Casimicrobium huifangae: one gene and its partners. The protein of the gene in region 1 interacts with the protein of each later gene in a pairwise test. Links are inferred from orthologs where the notes say so. Each region holds a gene or a part of one and is shown in the gene's direction. Other genes may lie near its edges. The genes, in order: ftsZ, FKL89_RS19740 and rlmN.

Region 1 (6,174 bases):
CGGCCGCGATGGCCAATTGCAAGATCAGCAATGTCTATGTCGGCATCGCTGGTGCCCACATCCGCAGCCTGAATTCAAGCGGCATGGTGGCGATGAAGGACAGCGAGGTCACCGAGGCTGACATGGAGCGGGTGATCGAGACGGCGAAGGCGATCGCGATCCCGAACGATCAGGTGGTGCTGCACACGCTGCCGCAGGAATACATCATCGATGGTCAGGAGGGTGTGCGCCGCCCACTGGGCATGAGTGGCCGCCGCCTGGAAGTGAAAGTCCACATCGTGACTGGTGCGGTCTCGGCTGCCGAGAACATCGAGAAGTGCGTCCGCCGCTGTGGCCTCAACGTGCAGGAGCTGGTGTTGCAACCGCTGGCGTCAGCCGCCGCGTGCCTCACCCGCGACGAGATGGAGATTGGCGTCGGCCTGGTCGACATCGGTGGCGGTACGACCGATTTCGCGCTGTTCACGGGTGGCGCCATCCGCCACACGGGTGTGATCCCGGTGGCCGGCGACCAGATCACCAACGACATTGCGATGGCTCTGCGCACACCGAGCAAGGAAGCGGCAGACATCAAACATCGCTATGCCTGCGCTCTGACCAAACTGGTTGAGCCCGAGGAGTTGATTGAGGTGCCCAGCGTTGCCGATCGGCCGGCGAAGTCAATGCCGCGGCACATGCTGGCGGAGGTGGTGGAGCCGCGCGTCGAGGAGCTGTTCCAGTTGGTGCACGAGCAGATCAAGCGATCGGGGTTTGAACCGCTGCTGCGCTCTGGCATCGCTCTCACCGGCGGCAGCGCAATGCTGCCCGGCATGGTGGAGCTCGGCGAAGAGGTATTCCACATGCCGGTGCGGGTGGCAGTGCCGGACTATCGCGGGCCGCTGAAAGACGTACTGGCGGCGCCGAAGTACGCCACCGCGATCGGCTTGTTGATGCATGGTCGCGACCAGCTGGCCAAGCAGGCGGTGCTGCGTCGCCGCGAGTCCGCCGCGGCCGGGATGTTTGCGAAGTTGCGGGATGCGTTTGGTTTGTAGCTTGAGTGTGATGACGGTTGGACGAGTCGGAAAGTTACGTAAGCGTTGAGTTTTGGTTTTGTTTGCCTTGAAGGAGCGAAAGCATGTTTGAGATCGTTGATGAAAAAAGGGATGGCGCGGTCATCAAAGTGATCGGCGTTGGCGGCTGCGGCGGCAACGCTGTGGAGCACATGATCAACAAGGGGGTCGCCGGCGTCGAGTTCATCGCCGCCAACACCGATGCCCAGGTGCTCGACCGCAACCCGGCGCCGAAGCGCATTCCGCTCGGTGCCGAGCTGACGCAGGGCCTGGGTGCGGGCGCCAAGCCGGAAGTCGGCCGCGATGCCGCGATGGAATCAAAGATGGCCCTGCAGGAATCGATCCGCGGCGCCGACATGCTGTTCATCACCGCAGGCATGGGCGGCGGCACCGGCACCGGTGCTGCTCCCGTTGTGGCGCAGCTTGCCAAGGAGATGGGCATTCTGGTGGTCGCCGTGGTGACCAAGCCGTTCCGCTTTGAGATGCAGAAGCGCGAACGCGCGGCGCAGGCGGGTGTCGATGAGCTGCAGAAGCACGTCGATTCGCTGATCGTGGTGCCTAACGAGAAGCTCATCCAGGTGCTCGGCCGCAATGTCTCACTGCCCGCTGCCTTCGCAGCATCGAACGATGTGTTGCACGGCGCCGTCGCGGGCATCTCGGAGATCATCAACAAGCGCGGCCTGGTCAACCGCGACTTCGCCGACGTGCGCACCATCATGTCCGAGCTTGGCATGGCGATGATGGGCACCGCAACAGCCAGCGGCGAAGAGCGCGGCAAGGCGGCGGCGATGGCTGCGATCAAGAGTCCGTTGCTCGAAGATGTGGACTTGCAGGGTGCGCGCGGCGTGCTGCTCAACATCACGACGTCGAGCAATGTCGAACTGGGCGAGCTTTATGACGTCACCGACACTGTCGCCGAATTTGTCTCGGCGGACGCGACGGTGCTCTGGGGGCACGTCATCGACGACGAAATGGGCGACGAGATGCGCGTCACCATGGTGGCTACCGGTCTCGGTGCCAAGCGCAAGATGCAGGCAGTGCAGGGTGGCGCAGCCGCCGCGCCACGGCTGGAGATCCCGACGTTGCGTACCGGCACCGACAACCTGGGTGTAGCCACCGAGGCGGCGCCGGTCACGGCGGGTATCGAGGTTTCTTACGACGAGCCGACCTTCGTACGCAATCCGGGTCGCAACACCGCGCGTTCGCTGGAAATTCCGACCTTCCTGCGCAAGCAGGCCGACTAGGCCCGCGGCCCTGCGGCAGCGCGCCCGGAAACGGGGGCGCGCCTCTCTGCGGCACTCGCACGTGTCCCCCCATCGTGCGGGTGCCGCAGTCCTGCCGGCGCAGATTCGCTCCCTGTGCCGGTCGGGTGAGCCGCCGTACGGCCCCCTATACTTGCGGCCATGCCGAAGCAACATACGGTCGCGAGCGACGTCACTGCCACAGGAGTCGCGCTGCACTCCGGTGTTCGCGTCCAGATCACCCTCAAGAGCGCGCCGCCCGATACGGGCATCATCTTCCGTCGCACTGATCTCAATCCGCCCGAGGACATCCCGGCCCGTGCCGAGCTGGTCAAGGAAACCCGGCTAGCCACGACGCTGGTGCATGGTCAGGCCAAGGTCGCCACCGTCGAGCACCTGCTCGCGGCCTGCGTTGGTTGTGGCGTTGACAACGCGATCATCGAACTCGACAACCTCGAAGTGCCGATCATGGATGGCTCGTCGGCGCCGTTCGTCTATCTGATCGAGCAGGCTGGTGTAGCTGAACAGGAGGTAGCCCGTCGCTACATCGAAATCCTCGAACCGGTACGCGTCGAGATGGGCGACAAGTTCGCCGAGCTGTTGCCGAATCCGCACTTTGAGGTGGATTTCACCATCGACTTTTCGCACCCGGCAATTCCCGACGACCAGTGCCGGGTGCGCATGAAGCTGGAGGACGAGGACTTTCTCTCGCACATTAGCCGGGCGCGCACGTTTGGCTTTGCCTACGAGGTGGAAACCCTGCGCTCAATGGGGCTGGCGCAGGGCGGCAGCATGGAAAACGCCGTAGTGCTGGACGAATACAAGGTGCTTAACCGCGAAGGGTTGCGCTTTGCCGACGAGCTGGCGCGGCACAAGGTGCTCGACGCAGTGGGCGACCTGTTTTTGTTGGGGCACCGGGTACGTGGCAAGTACCACGCGTTCAAGTCCGGCCACGAGCTGAACAACAAACTTTGCCTGGCGCTGCTGGCGAAGCCTGCCGCCTGGCGTTACGCGACCTAGTTGCAGCAGACATCAGCACTTACAGCTTTTCGCCAAAACGGCTTCCAGCTAAGGCGTGGCGCGTTGAAAGTGCCCGAGTCGATTCCTGGCGGTTTCGGCGTCCAAGCCCTTTACAGACGGCGCTTAGCGAAAAAAGTTGATGGTCGAAAGTCAGCTCGATGAGGTCCGTGGCGATTGTTGGTGCGGCCTCGCTAGCTTGCAACCTAGCCGCGGTCCAGCGTTCTCGCCAGTTTTCGCATGCTTGTTTGCAAGCGCTCACTCGACATTTGGTCCGCTGCTGAATTGAGTTTGCGGCCGGCGTTGGGGCTCGGACGCACGCGAACGGTGCGCCGAATTACCGCAGTTGATTGCGCCCTCAGCGAAATTTCGCTAAATTTCAAGCCCTTACGGCTCAGATTGGTCAGCATTTCGGCGTTCAGCAAGCGCGCCAGATGTGCGGCTTCAGGGGAATCGACCGTGAGACTCAGTGTTGAGCCCGAGGCAGTAATCGCCACCACAAAGCGCTTCAGACGCTCCGGCACCGCTTCCATCAGCACGTCGTTTTGACGGCCACCCTCGCGGGCGTGTCGCAAAGCAGCGCCCAGTGCGGGCATGCGATCCAGAAATTGGGCGAGGCCCAGAGGTCGCGGATAGAGCGCCGACGCAGAGCGCGGTGAGTTGAGGAATTTCACGTGCAGATTATCGTTGTTTCAAGCGACTTCCGGAGCAAGCGAACGCTTTCGGTCGGCATTCCGCAGGTCATCGGCCTCGGTTTTGCCGGGTTGGTGGCGCTGGCGCTGACCGCCACCCTTGCCAATTACCTGTCGCTCAAATACGCCGCCACCAGCAACCATCCGCTGATTCGCGGCATCCTGCTGGCTGACCAGCACGCCGAGGCCAAGCAGCGCCAGCAGCAGATTCAGGACAACATCAACAGTCTCGCCGTCAAGCTGGGCGAGATGCAGGCACACATGCTGCGGCTGGATGGTCTCGGTGAAAAGCTCGCCAAGGTGGCGGGCCTGAAGCCGCAGGAGCTGCCCAGCGCCACCGCCAATGCCGGGCGCGGCGGCGCGGCCACAGCGGGTGCGCCGCTGTCGATCGACGATTTCACCAAACAGCTCGGCGAACTCAGCAAGGGCGTTGACGTCAAGGCCGACCAGCTGTCGGTGCTCGAGGCCCTGCTGGTCGAAGGTAGCGCGCAGCGCAAGTTCCTGCCGACCCTGCCGCCGATTGAAAACATCAATTACACCTCGAACTTTGGTTATCGGATCGATCCGTTCAACGGCCATCAGACCTTCCACGAGGGCGTGGATTTCGCCGCCGAGACGGGAACCACGATCAATGCAGCCGCCAGCGGCAAAGTGATTTATGCAGATTTCCATCCCGCTTACGGCAAGAGCGTCGAGATCGACCATGGCAATGGTCTCGTCACCCGCTATGCCCACGGCTCTGAACTGCTGGTCAAGGAGGGCGATCTGGTCGTCCGCGGCCAGCGCATCTCGCGGGTCGGCTCCACCGGCCGCTCCACCGGGCCGCATTTGCACTTCGAAGTGCGGCTCAATGGCGTGCCGCAGAATCCAGCCCGCTTCCTCGCCGTCCGCTAAAGCTGCATCCCGCTGGCTTCGCCCGGATGCGGGCGTCGGCTTAAAATCATTGGTTTCGCCCGCTGCGGCGGTGTCGGCACGGTTGTGCCCGATGCCGTCTAGCGGGCATCGTCACATCTGCCGTCCGTACGCCGGGCGCGTCTTCACATCATGATCGACAAATTTCTAAAAACGATTTTCGGCAGCCGCAACGACCGGCTGCTCAAACAGTATCGCGGCCAGGTCCACAAGATCAACGCCCTTGAAGACGGCCTGAAATCCTTGTCCGACGACGAGCTGAAAGGCAAGACAGCGGAGTTCAAACAGCGCGTTGCCAATGGCGAGCCGCTTGACGCGCTGCTGCCTGAGGCGTTTGCCGTTGTGCGCGAGGCGAGCACACGGGTGCTGGCGATGCGCCACTTTGACGTGCAATTGATCGGTGGCATGGCGCTGCATCAGGGCAAGATTGCCGAAATGCGCACCGGTGAGGGCAAGACGCTGATGGCAACGCTGCCGGTGTACCTCAACGCGTTGGCCGGCAAGGGCGTGCATGTGGTCACCGTCAACGACTACCTGGCCAAACGCGATGCCGACTGGATGGGGCGCATCTACCGCTTCCTGGGCATGAGCGTCGGCACCATTCTGTCGCAACAGGACAATGCGTCAAAGATCGCTGCCTACGCAGCCGACATCACCTACGGCACCAACAACGAGTACGGTTTCGACTACCTGCGTGACAACATGGAATACGCGGTGGCGGACCGCCGTCAGCGCGGGCTCAACTACGCCATCGTTGACGAGGTTGATTCCATCCTGATCGATGAGGCACGCACGCCGCTGATCATCTCGGGTCAGGCCGACGACAACATCGAGATTTACTACAAGATCAACGAGCTGGCGCCGAAACTGACGCGTCAGGCCGACGAAAAGTCTGCCGGCGACTACCACGTTGATGAAAAGGGCCGTCAGGTCTATCTGTCGGAAGAAGGCCATGAGCATGCCGAGAAGCTGCTCGAACAGATGGGCATGTTGCCCTCCGGATCCAGCCTCTACGACGCTGCCAACATTTCGCTGATGCACCATGTGTACGCCGCGCTACGCGCCCATGCGCTGTACAACCGCGACGAACACTATGTTGTGCAGGACGGCGAAGTGGTCATCGTTGACGAATTCACCGGCCGCCTGATGTCGGGGCGCCGCTGGAGTGATGGTCTGCATCAGGCAGTGGAAGCCAAGGAAGGCGTGCCCATCCAGCGCGAGAACCAGACGCTGGCCTCGATCACCTTCCAGAACTACTTCCGCATG
Region 2 (6,171 bases), 3.4 Mb from region 1 along the record:
AATTGCGAGATCTGATAGCCCTTCGGCAGGTCAGGGTAGAAGTAATTCTTGCGCGCCATGATCGAGCGCTGATTGATCTTCGCGCCGATGGCGAGGCCGAACTTCACAGCGCGCTCGACAGCACCACGGTTCATGACCGGCAAGGCGCCGGGCATGGCGAGGCCTACGACTCCAACCTGGGTGTTCGGCGCCGCACCAAAGGCGGTGCTGCAACCACAAAAAATCTTCGACGCCGTGGTCAACTGCACGTGCGTTTCAAGACCGATGACGATTTCCCACTGTGCCATGTTCGTGCTCAGATGGACGGATGGCGCTTGTGCCAGTCCGTCGCCAGTTGAAACTGATGCGCCGCGTTCAACATGCGCGCCTCGTCGAGATAGTTGCCGATGACGTGCATGCCCACGTGCTGACCGTTGTCGTCGGTGCCGCACGGATGGCTCATCGCCGGCTGTCCCGTAAGGTTGGCACAGATGGTGAAGATGTCGTTGAGGTACATCTTGACCGGATCATCGCTCTTGGCGCCGAACTGGAACGCGCTCTCGGGTGCCGTCGGGCCCATCACCAGGTCGCACACCTCGTAGGCGCGCTTGAAGTCCTCGGCGATCAGCCGGCGCAGCTTGCCGGCCTGCAGGTAGTAGGCGTCGTAGTAGCCGTGCGACAGCACATAGGTGCCGATCAGGATGCGGCGCTTCACCTCGGCGCCGAAGCCTTCGGCGCGGCTCTTCTTGTACATGTCGAGCAGGTCGTCGTACTGTTCGGCACGATGGCCGAAGCGCACGCCTTCGTAACGCGACAGATTGCTCGAGGCCTCAGCCGGGGCCACGACATAGTACGCGGGCACCGAGTACTTGACGTTGGGCAGCGAGATTTCGACCGTCGTCGCGCCGAGCTTGCGGTAGACGTCGAGCGCGGCGTCCACGGCCTTGGCAATATCGGGTGCCACGCCTTCGCCGAAGAATTCCTTGGGCAGGCCGATGCGCAGGCCGGCGAGCGGCTTGGCGAGATCGCGACTGTAGTCCTCGCGCGGGCGGTCGAGCGAAGTCGCATCATGCGGATCAAAACCGGCCATCGCGTTGAGCAGCAGCGCGCAGTCTTCGGCGGTCTGGGCGAACGGGCCGGCCTGGTCAAGCGAGGACGCGAAGGCGATGATGCCGAAGCGCGAGCACACGCCGTAAGTCGGCTTGAGGCCCGTGAGATTGCAGAACATTGCCGGCTGCCGGATCGAGCCGCCGGTGTCGGTGCCGGTCGAGGCCGGGGCGAGGCCCGCCGCAACCGCCGCTGCCGACCCCCCCGACGAGCCACCCGGCACGCGCGACAGGTCCCAGGGGTTCTTGACAGTACCGAAGTACGAGGTCTCGTTGGACGAGCCCATCGCGAACTCGTCCATGTTGAGCTTGCCGAGCGTGACCATGCCGGCCGCAGCCATGTTGGCGACAACGGTCGAGGTGTAGGGCGCGACGAAGTTCTCCAGCATGCGCGAGCCGCAAGTGGTGCGCCAGCCGTCGATCAGGTAAATGTCCTTGTGCGCAATCGGCACGCCAAGCAGGGGCGCAGTATCCCCGGACGTACGACGGGCGTCGGCCACCTTTGCCTCGGCCAGCGTCTTCTCGCGGTCAAGGGTGATGTAGGCGTTGAGCGTCGGATTCAGTACATCGGCGCGGGCCAGGTAGTGTTCGGCGAGTTCGACGGCACTGACCTTCTTTTCATCGAGGGCTCGCTTGGTCTCGGCAACAGTGGCAAAGGTGTTCCAGCTCATTACTCGATCACCCTGGGTACGAGGTAATAGCCGTCTGCAGCAGCCGGCGCGTTCTTCTGAAACTTGTCGCGCTGATTCACTTCGGTGACGACGTCGTCGCGCAGGCGCAGCACCATGTCGAGCCCGTGCGACATCGGCTCAACGCCGTGCGTATTGACGGACTGCATCTCGTCGATCAGTTTGAAGATGCCGGTGAGCTTGGCCTGCACGTCGGCCACGTCGACGGGGGTCACGGCAATGCGCGCGAGATGCGCGATCCGCTCAATGTCCTGGGTGGTGAGACTCATGTCGGAGGAGTCGCCCCGGTCCGGAGGCGCCTGAAACCCGCTTGAATCGGGACGGCAGGCCGTTTGGCGCAGGGTCGAATATCTGTTTGTTTAAGTCTGGTAGGGTAACATATCGGGCTAAGCAATGTAGGCCCTACCGTCGCCGGAAAGGGCTTGCAGTCGATGTTTCCGGGGGATTTCGTTTACTGGCCTGAGTGCGATTCGCGCGTCAGGCCGAAATGCCTTGTGCCGCGCGCGACTGTGGTCGCGTCTGCTGCGCCTGGCCCAACAAGAGTGTCCGCAGACCCAAGTCATGTTCAAGTTTCTAAGCAGTTATCTTTCCACCGACATCGCCATTGATCTTGGCACAGCGAACACGCTGATTTACGTACGCGGCAAGGGCATCGTCCTCGATGAGCCCTCCGTTGTCGCGATCCGCCAGGAAGGCGGTCCCAACGGCAAGCGCGTTATTCAGGACGTCGGTCTCTCGGCCAAACAGATGCTGGGCCGCACGCCGGGCAACATCACGGCCATCCGCCCGATGAAAGACGGCGTGATCGCCGACTTCAACGTGACCGAGCAGATGCTGAAGCAGTTCATCCGCAAGGTGCTCGACAGCAAGATGTTCAGCCCGAGTCCGCGCATCATCATCTGCGTGCCCTGCGGCTCGACCCAGGTTGAACGTCGCGCGATCCGCGAGTCGGCGCTCGGTGCCGGCGCGTCCAAGGTGTTCCTGATTGAGGAGCCGATGGCGGCCGCGATCGGTGCCGACTTGCCAATCTCCGACGCGACCGGCTCGATGGTGGTAGACATCGGCGGCGGCACTACCGAGGTTGGCGTGATCTCGCTGGGCGGTATGGTTTACGCTGGTTCAGTACGCGTTGGCGGCGACAAGTTCGATGAAGCGATCATCAACTACATCCGCCGCAACTACGGCATGCTGATCGGCGAGACGACCGCCGAGACGATCAAGAAGACGATCGGCTCCGCGTTCCCCGGCAGCGAAGTGCGCGACATGGAGATCAAGGGCCGCAACCTCGCCGAAGGCATCCCGCGCGCGTTCACCGTGTCGTCCAACGAGATTCTCGAAGCCCTGACCGATCCGCTCAACGCGATCGTCAGCGCCGTCAAGCAGGCGCTTGAGCGCACGCCGCCTGAACTCGGTGCTGACATCGCCGAAAAGGGCATGGTGCTGACCGGCGGCGGCGCGCTGCTGCGCGACCTCGACCGTCTGCTGATGGAAGAAACCGGCCTGCCCGTGGTAGTGGCAGAAGACCCGCTCACCTGTGTGGTGCGCGGCTGTGGCAAGGCGCTCGAAAACATCGATCGCCTGTCTTCCATTTTCACCACCGACTGAGGTCTCTACGCGTGATGTTTGGCCACCCGCGCTTTGACAGAGCAAGCGTAGGTGGGCGACTCACGCCTGTTTTTCTGCAGGCAGTATGCAAGGCCGCGTAACCTCGTTGCCCTCCGAGCCGCCGCGCTTTTTCAAGCGCGGTCCGAGCCCGATCGCGCGGCTCACATTCTTCGGCGTAATTTCGCTTGCGTTGATGTTCATCGATGCACGTTTCAAGACGCTGGAAACGGTACGCATGGCCATTGCCACCGTCGTGTACCCGGTGCAACAGGCCGCGCTGATACCTGGGCAGATTGCCACGAGTATTGGAGAATTCTTCGACACCCGCGCCGAGTTGCGTGAGGAAAACACCCGGCTCAAGGCCGATCTGCTGCAGGCGTCGCTCGCACAGCAGGCCCACGTCGCCGCCAGGCAGGAGTCGGAGCGCCTGCAAAAGCTGCTGCTGATGTCACAGGCGGCGAACATCAAGGCACAGGCCAGTCGGGTCGTTTATCTCGGGCGCGACCCGTTTTCGCAGAAGGCATTCGTCGAACGGCAAGTCACCCAGACGTTCGAACCGGGCTCGGCAGTCGTTGATGAGCGGGGCCTTCTCGGGCAGTTGACCCGGGTTCATCCGCTGTTTGCTGAAATCACCCTGATCACCGAGAAGGATTTCGCGGTGCCGGTGAAGGTCGAGCGCACCGGCAACCGGGCCCTGCTGTACGGCCGTGGCCCCGGGCTCTCGCCCGAGCTCAGTTACGTTGCCAGCAATGTCGATGTCAAGGAGGGTGACATATTGCTCACCTCAAGCATCGACGGCCTCTATCCCGCCAACATTCGCGTCGCAACCATCGCCAGCGTGCAGCGCTCGGCGGAAAACCCGTTTGCCGTGATCAAGTGCACGCCAACCGCTGGTCTGCTCAGTGCTGACGCAGTGCTGGTCCTCGACAAACCGGCCGCACCACCGCCGCGCCCTGCCGCAGATGTCGCCAAAGAAGCGCCCAGCAAAAAACGCCGATGAGCTTCCTGCACCTGCCCGATTCTCCACTGTTCAAGATCGCCAAGCCGGAGGACATCCTGCTGGCGCCAAAGCCGTGGTTCGTCGCGCTGACGCTGGCGCTGGCCTTCACCGCCAACCTGCTGCCGTTATCCGGATTTGCGCTGGCAATGCGCCCCGACTTTTTCGCCCTGGTGCTGCTGTACTGGGCAATTCACCAGCCCCGCTGGATCGGGGTGGGCGTTGCCTGGGCTTGCGGCTTGCTGACCGATGTCGTAGAAGCCAATCTGTTTGGCCAGCATGCGCTGGCATATGCAATTCTTGGTTTTGCCGCTGGATATTTTCATCGCCGGGTATTGCGCTTCCCGCTCTGGCAGCAGGCGCTGCATGTGCTTGGGCTGCTGCTGATCGCGCAGGCTGTCGTGCTGGTGCTGCGCTTGATGAGCGGCGCGTCGCTGCCGAGTGCAGCACTGGTACTGGGCAGCTTCAGCAGCGCGCTGATCTGGCCAATCATTTCCGCATTGCTGCAGTGGCCGCAGCGTGTGCGCTCCCTGCTCGATTGAGACCAACAAGTCATGGCTGCCGAACTACGCAACTATGATCAGGAAGTCTTCTGGTACCAGCGCCGGCTGACACTGGCCGCAATCCTTGTGGTGCTGTGCTTCCTCGGATTGCTGGGCCGTTTCTTCTACCTGCAGGTGGTGCAGTATCGCCATTTCGCGACACTCGCCGAGGCCAATCGCATTGATGTGCAGCCCGAGGCGCCGAATCGCGGCATCATTACTGACCGCAATGGGCTGGTGCTGGCGTCCAACTATTCGGCCTATACGCTCGAACTCAACCCCCAGAAGATCGCCGACGTTGACGCGGCCATCGACGAGGTGGGCAAGATCGTTGAAATCTCGGCGCGCGACCGTCGCCGCTTCAAACGGCTCTACGAAGAATTCCGTACCAATGACAGTTTGCCGCTGAAGTCGCGGCTAAGTGATGAAGAGGTAGCGCGCGTCGCGGCCAACCGCTTCCGTCTGCCAGGCATTGAGATCAAGGCGCGGCTGTTCCGCCAATACCCGTTTGGCGAAGTTGCCTCGCACGTGATTGGCTACATCGGACGCATCAGTCAGGGTGAGAAAGAACGCATCGAGGCGGCCGGGCTGACCGCCAACTACAAGGGCTCCGACTACATCGGCAAGGTGGGCATCGAGCTTTCCTACGAGAAAGAACTGCACGGCACGGCCGGCGCCACTGAAGTCGAGGTGGATGCCTCACGGCGCGTGGTTCGCACGCTGTCGCGCAAGCCTTCGCTGACGGGCAACAATCTGCAGCTGTCACTCGACATCAGGCTGCAGAAGATTGCTGAGGATGCCTTTGGCAGCAAGCGCGGCGCCCTGGTCGCCATCGAGCCGGCAACGGGCGATGTGCTCGCCTTCGTCAGCAAGCCGGGTTACGACCCCAACCTGTTTGTCGATGGCATCGACCCGCAAAACTGGGAGGCACTCAACACCTCCGAGGACAAGCCTTTGCTCAACCGGCCCTTGCGCGGAGCGTACCCGCCCGGTTCGACCTACAAGCCGTTCATGGCGCTGATGGCGCAGGAGCTTGGCATACGGACAGCGCAACAGGCGATCAGCGACCCCGGCTTCTTCCGGCTTGGCGGCGGCTATTGGCGCGATGACAAGGTGGGTGGTCACGGCGCCGTTGATCTGGTGAAGTCGATCGCGGTGTCCTGCGATACCTACTACTACCAGGTCGCTGCCGAGGCCGACATCGACGAGTGGGCGAAATTCATGAAGCCCTTCGGTTTCGGCCAGAAGACCGG
Region 3 (6,144 bases), 610 kb from region 1 along the record:
CCTTCTCGCCGGGCGTGTGCTCTGGCTCGACTACAGCGCAGGCGTCGGCAGCGCGATGTGGCTGCAGCAGATCAGCAACGGCGCCACGCTGCTGTTCGCCTTCTTCATGATCTCGGATCCGATGACCACGCCGCAGCGACGCAGCGCACGCGTTGCCTACGCCATGGCAGTGGCGATCGTTGCCTTCCTCTGGCAATTCGTACTCTACAAGCCGCATGGCCTGATCGTGGTGCTGTTCGCGGCAAGCGCACTGGTGCCATTGATCAACACCCTTTGGCCAACGGTGCGTTTCGAGTGGCGGCAGGGTGAGCAAACGCCGGCGAAACGCTAAGCAAGTCATCGTACGAGCGCTGTCGTGATGTTGGCAAAAAATGCCAGGTGTCGCCGCCTATACTTTGGGCATGATCACGACGGCCTATTGCAAGCATTTCGCCCGCTACAACCGCTGGCAGAACGAGTCAATTTATGCTGCGGCGGCAAAGCTCCCGGATGGCACCCGCAAGCGCAACATGGGCGCCTATTTCAAAAGCATCCACGGCACGCTCAACCACCTGCTGGTCGCTGACTGGCTGTGGCTGTCACGCATGACGGGCGAGCCGAACGCGGTGATCTCTCTCGATCAGGAGCTGTATACCAATTTTGACGAGTTGGCGCGCGCACGCGTCACCGCCGATGACCGCATTGACCGGTTTGTCGCGAGCCTGACACCGGTACGGCTGGCTGAATTCATCGCCTATCGCCGCCTGTCCGGCAACCGCGCCGAGATCGTGCAGCCGCTGTCGCTGGCGCTGATGCAGCTGTTCAACCACCAGACCCATCACCGCGGTCAGGTCAGTACGCTGCTGATGCAGTGCGGCATCGATCCCGGCGTCACCGACTTGCCGGCGATGCCCGCCGATTTCGCGTCGCCCGCTTTCGGACAATGAAAATCATCGAACACGCCACGGCAGCAAGCCTCTGGGCCGTCGCCGAGCCTTTGCTGGCGGCCGATCCGGCCAACAATACCCACCAACTGAGCGCACTGTCACGCATCCTGCAACTGGGCGCCCGGCATGGCGAGCGCTTTTTTGCTGTCGAGCTGGACGGAACGCTGGTTGGCTGCGGCACGCTGGTCGATACGCAGACGCTGTTTCTGTCGGTGATGCCCGATGAAGCCGCCACCGCACTGGCCACGTGGCTGCGGACGCAGCAGATTGCGCTCGCCGGGGTGATCGGCCGGCGCGACTTGTTGAAGTCGTTCACCGACATCTTTGACCGTGAGTATTCGGTGCACGCCGATCTGCTGCTCTACCGGCTGCACGGCAGTCCGGCGTTCGGCAGCGCGAGCGGCACGTCACGCATCGCCACCAGCAACGATATCGACTTGCTGATTGACTGGCTGAGCGGATTCGAGGCGGAAGTCGGCATGATCGCGGTGCCGACGCCGCTGGCAGAACGCGTCCGTCGCCGCGTCGCGGACGAGCAGATCGTGCTCTGGTGTGATCGCGGCGAGCCGGTCGCGTTTGCTGGCGGCAACCCGCTGCCAGCCGCGTCGGCGCGTATCGGCCCGGTCTACACACCGCCCCCGCTGCGTGCCCGCGGCTTCGCGCAGGCCGTCACCGCCGCCGCCAGCGTGCACGTACAGCGCGACAGGCCGCGTACCGTGTTCCTGTTTACCGACGCATTGAATCCCGCCAGCAACCGCTGCTACCAGCGCATCGGCTACCGTCATATCGCCGATCACGCGCATCTGTTGTTCGACCGGCGCACCACCTAGCTCGCGTGCACCGGCGCCCGGCACCGCTCAGACAGTCAACTTTCAATTGCAAGCCATCTTGCATACGGCTTGGCGCGGCAAAACATCAAAACTCGACTTCGGCAAAAAAGCTCCGTTAGCCCTCAGCGAGTAAGGGTCTCGCGAAAAAGCTGCTTGGCCTGCATTACCGTGTCTCGTCCACGACCCGCCGCATACTTTGGCTCCGGTACAACTTCGAGCGATGCGCTGGAAATCGCCGCAGTGCTACAATGTAGAGCTTTGTTTCATAAGCGTTTTTCGGGTTTTCGCGCCTTGATCGTTTGTGCGGATTGCTCCTCACGCAGTTGCCGCAACCTGGCGCCGTCTCTATCACCCGTCGCAATCATTCTGGAGAATCAATAATGGCCATCGAACGCACCTTTTCCATCATCAAGCCGGACGCAGTCGCCAAGAACGCCATCGGCGCCATCGTGTCGCGCTTCGAAGCCGCCGGTCTGAAAGTGATCGCCTCGCGCATGGCGCACTTGTCGAAGGCTGAAGCCGAAGGCTTCTACGCCGTGCACAAGGCCCGCCCGTTCTTCAACGACCTGGTCTCGTTCATGATCTCCGGCCCGGTCGTGCTGCAAGTGCTCGAAGGCGAGAACGCGATCCTGAAAAACCGTGACCTGATGGGCGCCACCGATCCGAAGAAAGCCGCGCCAGGCACCATCCGCGCCGACTTCGCAGACAGCATCGACGCCAACGCCGTGCACGGCTCTGACGCACCGGAAACCGCTGCCGTCGAGATCGCCTACTTCTTCCCGCAAAGCCAGGTCTTCGCAGGCCGCTAATCGGGATCGACCGGCGCGCATGCATTCACCCATTTCGTGGCCGAACTGCAAAATCTTCTTGAGCTGAACCAGCCCGCGCTGGCGCAGTTTTTCGCCCAACTCGGCGAAAAGCCTGCCAGCGTGAAGATGCGCGCCAAACAAACCCTCAAGTGGCTGCATCAATCGCAAGTCACTGACTTTTCGGCGATGACCGACATCGCCAAAGCCACCCGCGACTTGCTCGCCGCCAACGCCGAGATCCGCGATCTCAGCGTCATCCGCGACAGCACCGCCAGCGATGGCACCCGCAAATGGCTGTTCGACGTTGGCACCAGTGCGGTGGACGCAGTGTTCATCCCGGAGGATGATCGCGGCACGCTGTGCATCTCGTCGCAGGCAGGCTGTGCGCTCGACTGCTCGTTCTGCTCCACCGGCAAACAGGGCTTCAACCGCAACCTCACGGTCGGCGAAATCATCGGCCAGTTGCGCTACGCTAACAAGGCGCTGAAAGCCGACCTCGGTATCGAAGGGCGCACGCCCGACGGCGTACAGCCCGTCACCAACGTGGTGATGATGGGCATGGGCGAACCCCTCGCCAACTATCTCAACGTGTTCCCGGCGCTCGAGATGATGCTCGATGACAATGCCTATGGCCTGTCGCGCCGCCGGGTGACGGTATCGACCTCGGGCATGGTGCCGCAGATTGACGAGTTGGCACGCGTGGTGCCCGTGGCGCTGGCGGTGAGCCTGCATGCGCCCACCGACGCGCTGCGAGACGTGCTGGTGCCGATCAACAAGCGTTATCCGCTCAAGGAACTGCTCGCCGCCTGCAACCGCTACCTCGAATTTGCGCCGCGCGACTTCATCACTTTCGAATACGTGATGCTTGATGGCGTCAATGATCAGCCCGAACACGCCGAAGCGTTGATCAAAGTGGCGAAGCAGGTGCCCAGCAAGCTGAACCTGATCCCGTTCAATCCGTTCCCTAATTCCGGCTACGGCAAATCGCCACGCGAACGCATCCTCGCCTTCCAGCGCCGCTTGTCGGATGCCGGCATCGTGACGACAATTCGCAAGACGCGCGGCGACGACATTGACGCCGCCTGTGGCCAGCTGGCCGGGCAGATCAAGGATCGCACGCGCCGGACAGCCGCGAAAACGATCAACATCCATCCGGCTTCGGGTTCATCCAAATTTCCGGGAGACCAGCAGTGACCTGTGCAACTTTGCGTCTGTCGCGTACCCTTCGACTGGTCGCCCTTGGCGTGACCGGTGTTGCGATGGCCCTGCTTACCGCCTGCGGCAATCTGTCAAAAAAAGAAGACGACAGCGCGCAGGCTGCGGCGCCTGGCGGCGAAGACCCGTTGCGTTACCGCGCCAAGGTACATACCGAGCTCGGCGCCAATTACTTCCAGCGCGGCCAGATGAGCGTGGCACTCGAAGAGTTGCGCGAGGCAATCCGTCTTGATCCGAAATACGGTGTTGCGCACAGCATTCTCGGGCTGGTGCACGCAGACCTTGGCGAATTTGCGAAGGCCGATGCCGCTTTTCAGCAGGCAGTCGCCATGGCCCCGGCCGAAGGCGATATCCGCAACAACTACGGCTCCTACCTCTGCCGTCAGGGTCGCCCGAAGGAAGGGCTGGAGCAGTTCGACGCAGCGTTGCGGCTGCCGCTGTACCAGACCCCCCAGGTTGCGCTGGAAAACGCCGGCAGTTGCGCCCTCGCAGCCAGCATGATTCGTCCAGCTGAGACTTACTTTGCCCGCCTGGTGCAAATCCAGCCGTTTTACTCCCGTGGCTATCAGGGGCTGGCGGCGGTCGGCATGAAGACGGCACGCTTCGATGAAGTACGCAAGCAGGTCCGCATGGCGCTCAGTGCGCAGCCGCTGACGGCCGAGCTTTACTACTACGGTGCCTGCGCTGAACGGCAACTCGGCGATCGCGCTGCAGAAGACAGTTACGTGCAGCAACTCAAGTCCCGTTTCGCCGATTCGCCGCTCAACGCGCGGCTGCAAAAAGGAGTGTGCGAGTGAGTCTCGACGAGACAACGACCGCATTCGTCCCCTCACCCGGTGCCCGGTTGCGGGCGGCGCGCGAGGCGGCCGGCATGTCGCAGGAGGACATCGCCACCAAGCTCAAGCTCTCTGTGCGACAAGTCACTGCCATTGAGACGGGTGACTGGAGTGCCCTCCCGGAGCGCACGTTCACACGCGGCTTCATGCGCAGCTATGCCCGTCTGGTAGGCCTTGATCCGGAGAGCGTGGGCATCGAACAGGGGACCACACAGTCCATTGCAGCCACCGAACTCAAGCCGACGCCCGAGGCTATCGGCGAGATCGCGCACGAATCTGATCACAACGGCAGCCGCGTCGCCCGCTGGGCGGTTCCTGCCACCCTGATTGCGGTGCTTGCCGGTGGCGCGGCCTACTTCCAGTGGGGTCACCTGGTCAGCTGGCAGGGTAAAGCGATGGCGCCGAGCGCCAGCAAGGCAAGTACAGTCACCAGTAGCCCAACCGCAACGGCACGCCCCGGCGACGCCGCGCCCGCAGTGCCTGTCGTTGTGCCGCCGTCGGGCGGCTCGGCAGACGGCGCCGCCAAAGACGGGGCTACCTCGCCTGCAAACGAGCCCCCGGCGGCAGCGTCACCCGCGTCAGCAACACTTGCGCCGGTACCAGCCACCTTGCCCAGCTCGCCACTGTTGCCCGGGCCGGGCGAAAAGCGCATCACGCTTACCTTCAAGGGGAAGTCGTGGACCGAGGTGCGCAGCAAGGGCGAAGTCATTTTTTCGGAAACGGCACAACCGGGGACCCGTGAGTTCAACGGCGCGCTCCCGCTGTCGTTCACCGTGGGTAATGCCAGCAATGTCGCAGTTGCGGTAGACGGCAAGCCGTTCGACATGAGCGAGCTCACGCGCAACGACGTGGCCCGCTTCCGCATCGAGTAATTGCAGGCGGCGGTACCGCGCAACAACATGAGCCTTTCCACTTCCCCGCGTGGGCGCCGCGTTACGCGCCAGGTACGCATCGGGCACGTAGTCGTCGGCAGCGACGCACCGATCATGGTGCAGTCGATGACCAACACCGACACCGCCGACATCCAGGGCACGATCAATCAGGTGTTCGCGCTGGCCAACGCCGGCTCGGAAGTCGTTCGCATCACCGTGAATTCGCCGGAAGCCGCCGCTGCGGTCGCCGCCATTCGCGAAGGTCTCGACAAACTACATTGCAATGTGCCGCTGGTGGGTGACTTCCACTTCAACGGCCACAAGCTGCTGCGCGACTATCCCGATTGCGCGAAGGCGCTGGCGAAATACCGGATCAATCCCGGCAACGTGGGTCGTGGCGACAAGCACGATACCCAGTTCGCGCAGATGATCGAGATCGCCTGTCGCGAGCAGAAACCGGTGCGCATCGGCGTCAACTGGGGCAGCCTCGACCAGGACCTGATGGGCCGCCTGATGGACGAGAACTCGCGCCTGCCGCAGCCGAAGAGCGCACAGCAGGTCATGCGCGATGCCCTGGTCGCCTCGGCGCTCGAATCCGCCGCGCTGGCCGAAGAGGTCGGCCTGCCGGGCGACAAGATCATCCTCTCCTGCAAGGT

What was found.
Region 2: the proteins of ftsZ (region 1) and FKL89_RS19740 interact in binary tests that used the Escherichia coli proteins (3 or more experiments, as listed by UniProt). The link is inferred for Casimicrobium huifangae from one-to-one orthologs.
Region 3: the proteins of ftsZ (region 1) and rlmN interact in binary tests that used the Escherichia coli proteins (3 or more experiments, as listed by UniProt). The link is inferred for Casimicrobium huifangae from one-to-one orthologs.

What each region holds. Positions count from the first base shown.
Region 1 is NZ_CP041352.1:976,893-983,066, forward strand. Bases 346-3,200 are described here. They hold ftsZ (cell division protein FtsZ), read left to right. Parts: upstream 346-1,111; coding sequence 1,112-2,290; downstream 2,291-3,200. Other genes in these bases: ftsA (cell division protein FtsA), read left to right, coding at 346-1,028; lpxC (UDP-3-O-acyl-N-acetylglucosamine deacetylase), read left to right, coding at 2,450-3,200. Outside these bases: more of ftsA, read left to right, coding at 1-345; more of lpxC, read left to right, coding at 3,201-3,307; FKL89_RS04485 (hypothetical protein), read right to left, coding at 3,511-3,978; FKL89_RS04490 (M23 family metallopeptidase), read left to right, coding at 3,979-4,890; preprotein translocase subunit SecA, read left to right, coding at 5,041-6,174. UniProt on the Escherichia coli protein: Essential cell division protein that forms a contractile ring structure (Z ring) at the future cell division site. The regulation of the ring assembly controls the timing and the location of cell division.
Region 2 is NZ_CP041352.1:4,368,480-4,374,650, forward strand. Bases 1,506-4,357 are described here. They hold FKL89_RS19740 (rod shape-determining protein), read left to right. Parts: upstream 1,506-2,335; coding sequence 2,336-3,379; downstream 3,380-4,357. Other genes in these bases: gatA (Asp-tRNA(Asn)/Glu-tRNA(Gln) amidotransferase subunit GatA), read right to left, coding at 1,506-1,756; gatC (Asp-tRNA(Asn)/Glu-tRNA(Gln) amidotransferase subunit GatC), read right to left, coding at 1,756-2,043; mreC (rod shape-determining protein MreC), read left to right, coding at 3,465-4,357. Also shown: Asp-tRNA(Asn)/Glu-tRNA(Gln) amidotransferase subunit GatB, read right to left, coding at 1-287; more of gatA, read right to left, coding at 296-1,505; more of mreC, read left to right, coding at 4,358-4,379; rod shape-determining protein MreD, read left to right, coding at 4,376-4,918; mrdA (penicillin-binding protein 2), read left to right, coding at 4,931-6,171. UniProt on the Escherichia coli protein: Forms membrane-associated dynamic filaments that are essential for cell shape determination. Acts by regulating cell wall synthesis and cell elongation, and thus cell shape.
Region 3 is NZ_CP041352.1:1,590,125-1,596,268, reverse strand. Bases 1,856-4,680 are described here. They hold rlmN (dual-specificity RNA methyltransferase RlmN), read left to right. Parts: upstream 1,856-2,601; coding sequence 2,602-3,759; downstream 3,760-4,680. Other genes in these bases: FKL89_RS07330 (RodZ domain-containing protein), read left to right, coding at 4,574-4,680; pilW (type IV pilus biogenesis/stability protein PilW), read left to right, coding at 3,756-4,577; ndk (nucleoside-diphosphate kinase), read left to right, coding at 2,137-2,565. Outside these bases: FKL89_RS07360 (RnfABCDGE type electron transport complex subunit D), read left to right, coding at 1-331; FKL89_RS07355 (DinB family protein), read left to right, coding at 402-926; FKL89_RS07350 (GNAT family N-acetyltransferase), read left to right, coding at 923-1,756; more of FKL89_RS07330, read left to right, coding at 4,681-5,488; ispG (flavodoxin-dependent (E)-4-hydroxy-3-methylbut-2-enyl-diphosphate synthase), read left to right, coding at 5,516-6,144.